2 regions of the Streptomyces deserti genome follow, and region 2 is predicted to be linked to the other one. Evidence: riboswitches for the same ligand, from Rfam matches in the RefSeq annotation. Region 2 holds a riboswitch; the other holds the start of a gene.
The links. A riboswitch is a leader RNA that binds a small molecule or an ion and turns the genes downstream of it on or off. The one in region 2 is predicted to bind glycine.
Positions count from the first base shown of each region.

Region 1: another riboswitch for glycine. It lies ahead of gcvP (aminomethyl-transferring glycine dehydrogenase); the one in region 2 lies ahead of gcvT (glycine cleavage system aminomethyltransferase GcvT).

Region 1 is NZ_BAAGRZ010000058.1:2,057-6,164, forward strand. Features, by position in the region: gene gcvP (aminomethyl-transferring glycine dehydrogenase) at 1-2,126, opposite strand, end outside; glycine riboswitch at 2,303-2,398, opposite strand; gene ACYVMZ_RS38350 (PRC-barrel domain-containing protein) at 2,513-2,887, shown strand; gene ACYVMZ_RS38355 (DNA polymerase IV) at 2,972-4,108, opposite strand, start outside.
Region 2 is NZ_BAAGRZ010000016.1:141,864-145,971, reverse strand. Features, by position in the region: gene glyA (serine hydroxymethyltransferase) at 1-501, opposite strand, end outside; gene gcvH (glycine cleavage system protein GcvH) at 513-890, opposite strand; gene gcvT (glycine cleavage system aminomethyltransferase GcvT) at 1,001-2,155, opposite strand; glycine riboswitch at 2,193-2,316, opposite strand; glycine riboswitch at 2,317-2,415, opposite strand; gene ACYVMZ_RS24850 (AAA family ATPase) at 2,636-3,301, shown strand; gene ACYVMZ_RS24845 (enhanced serine sensitivity protein SseB) at 3,365-4,108, shown strand, end outside.

The sequences.
Region 1 (4,108 bases), on a different contig from region 2:
TTGTGGAGGTTCAGGTGGGAGACATCCCCGCCGAAGTGCCCCGGCTTGGCCAGCCCCACCAGCGCGTTGAGGTTCGCGCCGTCGACGTACACCTGCCCGCCGGCCTCGTGCACCTGCGCGCAGATCTCGGAGACGTGCTCCTCGAACACCCCGTGCGTCGACGGGTACGTGATCATCAGCACCGCCAGCTCGTCGCGGTACTGCTCGATCTTCGCCCGCAGGTCGTCCACGTCGATCTCGCCGTCCCCGGCGGTCTTCACGACGACGACCTTCATGCCCGCCATCACGGCGCTCGCGGCGTTCGTCCCGTGCGCGGAGGACGGGATCAGGCACACCGTCCGCTGCTCGTCACCGTTGGCGCGGTGGTACCCGCGCACGGCGAGCAGTCCGGCCAGCTCACCCTGCGACCCGGCGTTGGGCTGCAGCGACACCTTGTCGTACCCGGTGACCTCGGCGAGACGTTCCTCCAGCTCACGGATGAGCGTGAGGTACCCCTGCGCCTGCTCGGCGGGCGCGAAGGGGTGCAGCTGCCCGAACTCGGGCCAGGTGACCGGCTCCATCTCGGTCGTCGCGTTGAGCTTCATCGTGCACGAGCCCAGCGGGATCATGCCGCGGTCCAGTGCGTAGTCCCGGTCAGCCAGCCGGCGCAGGTAGCGCAGCATCGCCGTCTCGGAGCGGTGCTGGTGGAAGACGGGGTGCGTCAGGTACTCGTCGGTGCGCAGCAGCGCGGCCGGGAGGGATTCCTCGGTCACCGCGTCCAGCGCCTCGATGTCGCCCTCGACCCCGAACGCGGCCCATACGGCACCCACCTGGGCCCGCGTGGTCGTCTCGTCGCAGGCGATGGACAGGTGGTCGGCGTCGACGTGCCAGAGGTTGACACCGTTCTCACGCGCGGCGGCGACGACCTCGGCGGCACGGCCCGCGACGCGCACGGTCAGCGTGTCGAAGAAGGCGCCGTGCACGACCTCGACGCCACCGGCCTCGAGCCCCGCGGCGAGGATGGTGGCGTACCGGTGGGTGCGTCGCGCGATGCCCTTCAGGCCCTCGGGCCCGTGGTAGACGGCGTACATCCCCGCCATCACGGCGAGCAGCACCTGCGCGGTGCAGATGTTGCTGGTGGCCTTCTCACGGCGGATGTGCTGCTCGCGCGTCTGCAGCGCGAGCCGGTACGCCCTGTTCCCGTCCGTGTCGACGGACACGCCGACGAGCCGCCCGGGCAGGCTCCGCGCGAACGTCTCCCGCACCGCCATGTATCCGGCGTGCGGCCCGCCGAAGCCCATCGGCACGCCGAAGCGCTGCGTCGTCCCGACCGCGATGTCCGCGCCGAGCTCGCCCGGCGACTTCAGGAGTGTCAGCGCGAGCAGATCGGCGGCGACGGTGACGAGCGCGCCGAGCTCGTGCGCCTGGTCGATGACCGGCTTGATGTCGCGTACGGCCCCGGAGGCACCCGGGTACTGGATCAGCACGCCGTTGATCTCACGCTCGGCGACCTCGGCCGGGATGCCCTCGCCGAGGTCGGCGACGACGACCTCGACACCGGTCGGTTCGGCACGGGACTGGATCACGGCGATGGTCTGCGGCAGCGCGTCCGCGTCGACCAGGAACAGGCCCTTCTTGTTCTTGCCCATACGCCGGGACAGCGCCATCGCCTCGGCGGCCGCGGTGCCCTCGTCCAGCAGCGAGGCCCCGGAGGTCGGCAGACCGGTGAGGTCGGCGACCATCGTCTGGAAGTTGAGCAGCGCCTCCAGCCGACCCTGCGAGATCTCAGGCTGGTACGGCGTGTAGGCCGTGTACCAGGCCGGGTTCTCCATGACGTTGCGCAGGATGACGGGCGGCGTGAAGGTGCCGTAGTACCCGAGCCCGATCATGGAGTCGAGGACCTGGTTGCGGTCGGCCAGCGACCGCAGCTCGGCCAGCACCTCGGCCTCACTGCGCGCGCCCGGCAGGTCGAGCGCGTCGGTGTTCTTGATCACATCCGGGACCGCGGCGGCGGTGAGCTCGTCGAGCGAGCCGTAGCCGACCTGCGCGAGCATCTTGGCCCGCGCCTCCTGGTCGGGCCCGATGTGGCGCTGCTCGAAGGGGATTCCCTGCTCGAGCTCGGAGAGCGGAGTGCGATGGGCGGTCATTGCGGAGGCCTCCTGGTCTGACACGACCTTCGAGGGGCACCACGGCACGGGTGCCCGGACGGCCTCCCCCTCTGTCATCTCAACCTGAGAGCTTCACCGGATCGCCCCAAAGCGCCCGGCTTTCACCGTCGGTGAGAGCGGAAGCCGTCGACACCCGCTCTGCTTTCCAGAGTGACCTCGTCCGTGCGGTACGTGGGCCTGAGAGATTCCGGGGAGGATTTGCTCCTTCGGCGCCTCCGATGGTGCCTGGAGGACTCTCCCGCACGGGGTCAGCAGCCGTCTGCCAGCCTACCAGCGAGGTCAACGCCCGGGCCTTCGAGTGGCCGCGTTCCCAATTGTGCCGTTTTGTAGTGCTTACGAATGAGTTGCGACCAGTTGGAGGGCACGTGCGAACCGACATCGATCCGCGCAACCTGATAGGCCGCAAGGCGTTCGACCGGAACGGCACCAAGATCGGCACGATCGACGAAATCTACCTCGACGACGCCACCGGCGTCCCGGAGTGGGCCGCGATACGGACCGGCCTGTTCAGCAGGGACGCCTTCGTCCCCCTGGAGCCCAGCGAGCTGATCGACGGCGCCCTCCACGTCCCCTTCGACCGCGCCCTGATCAAGGATGCCCCCGACTTCGGCGTCGGCCGCCACCTCTCCCCGGAGCAGGAACTCCAGCTCTACCACCACTACGGTCTCGACGTGGCCGCTCCTCCCCCGCTCCCGGACCACGAGGTCGGCAGACTCGCGGGCACGGACGAGACGGCCTGAGACCGGGCTCGCGGTCCTGCACCCCCGTCGGCGGGAAACCGTCGAGACGAGCCCAGCCCGGCCAGGCCCGGGCTCCTGTCCGCCTCAGCCCTGGCTCGCCGACCGCGCGTCCACGGACCCCGCATCCGCATCCGCATCGGACCCCCCGCCCTCCCCGGGTCTTCGCGGCACCAGCGGCAGCGGATCCGCCGGCTCCAGGTCCGGATCGTCGATCCGGAACGTCCGCACCCGCCCGGGCTCCGACTCGGGCGTCTCGAACCGCACGGTGACCCGCCCGAGTCCGCTGCCCTGCACCCACCCGTGCCCGTACTCGGCGTGCCGCACGTCGTGCCCCGCGGGCCATCTCCGCTCGACGGGCGCCTGCTGCTCCTCGACGGGCACCTCCTCGGGTTCCTCGACGGGACTGTCGGCCCGCTCCCCCGCCGCCTGCGCGAACAGATCCTCCTGCGTGTAGTCGGCGAGCCCGCTGACCCCGACCCCGAGCAGCCGTACGCCACCCGTCGTGTCGACCGAGTCCAGCAGCCGGGCCGCCGCCTCCCGGATCACCGCCGGATCGTCAGTGGGCCCGCGCAGCGTCTCGGACCGGGTGAGGGTCGAGAAGTCGTACCGCCGCACCTTCAGCACGATGGTCCGCCCCGACAGCCCGGCCCCGCGCAGCCGCCGCACGCACCGGTCGGCGAGCCGCTGCACCTCCAGCCCGACCCGCACCCGGTCGTGGATGTCCACGTCGTACGTGTCCTCCACCGACACCGACTTCGCCTCCCGCTCGGCCACCACGGGCCGCTCGTCCCGCGCCAGCGCCATCGCGTACAGGGCGTGCCCGTGGGCCTTGCCCAGCAGCCGTACGAGTTCGTCCTCACCGGCCTCGGCGAGTTCCTCGACGGTGTGGATCCCGGCACGCCGCAGATGGTCACCGGTCGCCGGGCCCACACCGGGCAGCGTGCGCACCGGCATCGGCCCGAGCATGGCCCGCTCGGTCCCCGGCTCGATGACCACCAGCCCGTCCGGCTTGGCCTGCTCCGAGGCGATCTTCGCGAGCATCTTGGAGGCGGCGAGGCCCACCGACCCCGTGAGTCCCGTGACGGCCCGGATGTCCGCGCGCAGTTTCGCCCCGGCCAGCCGCGCCGACCGCTCGTCCCAGGCCGTCCCACCGGCCTCCAGGTCCACGAACGCCTCGTCCAGGCTCAGCGGCTCCACCAGCGGCGACAGCGCGCGCAGCAG
Region 2 (4,108 bases):
CTTGGACTCCTTCGCCAGCCGCTCGACCTCGGCCATGTCGACCCGGCCGTCCTCGCCCACGTGGTAGGCGACGACGTCGTACAGCTTGCCGGAGAAGTTGATCTTCATGCCGTGGGTCAGGTGCCCACCGTGCGCGAGGTTCAGACCCATGATCGTGTCGCCGGGCTTGAGCAGCGCGAACATCGCGGCCGCGTTGGCCTGGGCGCCCGAGTGCGGCTGCACGTTGGCGTGCTCGGCGCCGAAGAGCTCCTTGACCCGGTCGATGGCGATCTGCTCGACCACGTCGACGTGCTCGCAGCCGCCGTAGTAGCGGCGGCCCGGGTAGCCCTCGGCGTATTTGTTGGTGAGGACCGAGCCCTGCGCCTCCATGACCGCGACCGGCGCGAAGTTCTCCGAGGCGATCATCTCGAGGGTGGACTGCTGGCGCCGCAGCTCGGCGTCGACCGCGGCGGCGACGGCCGGGTCGAGCTCGTGCAGCGGGGCGTTCAGAAGAGACGTCATGTACGGGCTCCTCAGCCGGCGATGTGGGCGTCGTACTCGGCGGCGGAGAGCAGGTCGGCCGGCTCGTCCGTGAGGCGCACCTTGAACAGCCAGCCGCCCTCGAAGGGGGCCGAGTTCACCAGCGACGGGTCGTTCACGACGTCCTCGTTGACCTCGGTGACCTCACCGGAGACCGGGGAGTACAGGTCGGACACCGACTTGGTCGACTCCAGCTCGCCGCAGGTCTCGCCCGCGGTCACCGTGGCACCGACCTCCGGGAGCTGGACGAAGACGACGTCGCCGAGCGCGTTGGCCGCGTGCTCCGTGATGCCGACCGTCGCGACACCGTCCTCGGCGGCCGACAGCCACTCGTGCTCCTTGCTGTAGCGCAGCTGCTGGGGGTTGCTCATGGCCTGAATTCTCCTGTACGCGGGGGAGTGCTGATGAATGGGGGACTACTGAAACCGCTGCTGAGCAGCGTGAATGTGCGCGGGGTCACGCGGGGCCGCGCGTCAAGTGTCTACTTCTGGCGCTTGTAGAACGGCAGCGCCACGACCTCGTACGGCTCGTGGGTGCCCCGGATGTCCACCGCGACGCCCGGCGTGCCCGGCGCCGCGTGCGCCGGGTCGACGTACGCCATCGCGATCGGCCTGCCCAGCGTGGGGGAGGGGGCGCCGGAGGTGACCTCGCCGATCACCTCGCCGCCGGCGACGACCGTGTACCCGGCGCGCGGGACGCGGCGGCCCTCGGCGACCAGGCCGACGAGGACCCGGGGAGGCTGCGAGGCGGCCCGCTCGGCGGCCCGCTCCAGGGCCGCGCGGCCGACGAAGTCGCCCTCCTTGTCGAACTTCACCACCCGGCCGAGCCCGGCGTCGAACGGGGTGAGCCCGGTCGACAGCTCGTGCCCGTACAGCGGCATGCCCGCCTCCAGGCGCAGCGTGTCCCGGCAGGACAGCCCGCACGGGACCAGTCCGGCGCTCTCGCCCGCCTTGCTCAGCGCCTGCCACAGCTCGACCGCGTGCTCGGGCTTCACGAACAGTTCGAAGCCGTCCTCGCCGGTGTAGCCGGTACGGGCGATCAGCGCCGGGACACCGGCGACCGTGCCGGGCAGCCCGGCGTAGTACTTCAGGCCGTCGAGGTCGGCGTCGGTGAGGCTCTTCAGGATCCCCGGGGACTCGGGCCCCTGGACGGCGATCAGCGCGTAGGCGTCACGGTCGTCGCGCACCTCGGCGTCGAAGCCGGCGGACCGTTCCACGAGGGCGTCCAGCACCACCTGGGCGTTGGAGGCGTTGGCGACGACCAGATATTCGGGGGCCTCGGTCTCGGCGAGCCGGTAGACGATCAGGTCGTCCAGGATGCCGCCGTCCTCCCGGCAGATCATGGTGTAGCGGGCGCGGCCGACCTTGACGGCGCCGATGTTGCCGACCAGCGCGTAGTCGAGGAGCGCGGCCGCCTGGGCGCCGGTCACCGTGATCTCGCCCATGTGCGAGAGGTCGAACAGCCCGGCCTTCGTACGGACGGCGGTGTGCTCGTCGCGCTCGGAGCCGTAGCGCAGGGGCATGTCCCAGCCGGCGAAGTCGGTCATCGTCGCGCCGAGCGCACGGTGCACGGCATCGAGCGCGGTATGGCGGAGCGGATGGGACGCGGGGGATACAGGGGAATCGGCACTGCTCATCGGTCGGTCGTCTCCCAGGGCATGACGGCGAGGTCGTTCCTCCCCATCTGTCATCGGAACCTGAGAGGTTCGCCACGACCGCCACAGGGACGATCACGGCTTGCACCTTGGGTGGGACCGCCCCTTCCGGTCGTCAGGGGTGGCCCGCTTTTCAGATGTGCCTCGCCCGCGCGGTAACGGGGCCTGAGAGATTCAAGGGAGGGACTTGCTCCTTCGGCGCCCCAGCGACAGTGTGCTGGGAACTCTCCCGCGCGGATTCAAACGGCCGGTATGCAGTTGGCGCGCACATCATTGCACGCATCTCTCGGGCGTGGCAGGGGGACCTTTCACAGGGAACGCACAGCGTGCACAGGCGATCACAGCAGGCTGTGACACGCCTGTTGCGGGAAGTGAACGAAAACACGAGACCTCCGGCATTACCTTCTCTTTACACTCGGCGGGGATGGGACTCGTACCTGGCCCCAGGGGAGGACGATCACGGTGAACAGGACCACGGCGTACGCCACGACCACGGGCATGGCGCTGCCCAAGCAGCCCGACCCGGCTCGGGAGGCGTGCGGCCCACTGCGGTCACCCGTCGTCCGTGATCTGCGGGAGAGGGGCGGCCGCAGCCCGCACGCCCTGCTCTTCGCCCCGCAGGACCTCGTCGTGATCACCGGTCTGCCCGGCAGCGGCAAGTCCACCCTCATGCGGCGCGCCGTCAAGGGGGTGCGCATCGACTCCCAGGACACGCGCGACCGCTGGGACACCCGGATGCCCCGCTTCCTCCCCTACGCCGTCTACCGCCCGCTCGTCCGCCTCGCCCACTACACCGGGCTGCGCCGCGCCCTGCGCACCGGCGAAGGGATCGTCGTGCACGACTGCGGCACGCAGGCCTGGGTGCGCCGCTGGCTGGCCCGCGAGGCCCGCCGCCGGGGCGGCGTCCTGCACCTGCTGCTGCTCGACGTCACGCCGGAACAGGCCCTGGCCGGCCAGCGCGAACGCGGCCGCGGGGTCTCGCGCTACGCCTTCCTGCGGCACCGCGCGGCCACCACCCGCCTGCTGCGCTCCGTCGAGAAGGGCGACCTGCCCGCCGGCTGCGGCTCGGCGATCCTCGTGGACCGGGACGCGGCGAACACCCTGCGCCGCATCGGCTTCACGGGCTGAACGCCGGGGTGCGGTACCGGTTAGCCTTTCAGCCACAGCAGGTTCCAGGCAGGCGGTAGGCAGATGGACTTCCCGGCGGACTTCTCCGCGGACTTCCCGGCGCAGGCGCACCCCCACCCGCACGGCGGATGGCCCGGCAACGAGCTGGAGGAGGTGCTCTCGGCGTCCCTCGGCGTCGGACCGTCGGCCGGCGGCCGGATCATCGAGGTGCTCGGCCGGAGCTTCGTCTGGATCCCGCTGCCCAATGGCGGCGGCCCGCACAGCGGCCCCCTCGACCTGCCCTCCCTGGAGATCGAGGGGCAGGCGTATGTGCCGGTGTTCAGCTCCGAGGAGCAGTTCCGCCAGGTGGTCGGCGCCCACATGGCGTACACCATCGCCCCGGCCGTGGAGTTCGCCCGCGGCCTGCCCCCGCAGGCCGGGATCGCCGTCAACCCGGGCGGTGTGGTCGGCATCCCGCTGCCGCCGCCCGCCGTGGCCGAACTGTGCCGGGTCGGACGCACCCCGCTCGACGGTCCCGCGAGCGGCGGCCGGGTCCGCCTCTTCGAACCCGACTGGCAGGACGACCCGGTGGACTTCCTCTCCGCGGCCTCCGCCGAGTTCGAGGGCATCGGGGTGGTCCTCACCGCCCGCCGCTGCCTCGCCGCCATCGAGACGGCCGACCCGGTCATGTTCGTCGGCGTCGAGCTCTCCCAGTGGGAGGGAGACTTGCGCGCACTGCCGTTGGAGGCCCTCGGCCGGGCCCTGACCAAGGCCCCGGTCACCTGGCCCGTCAACCTCGTCCTCCTCGACGTCGCCCAGGACCCGGTG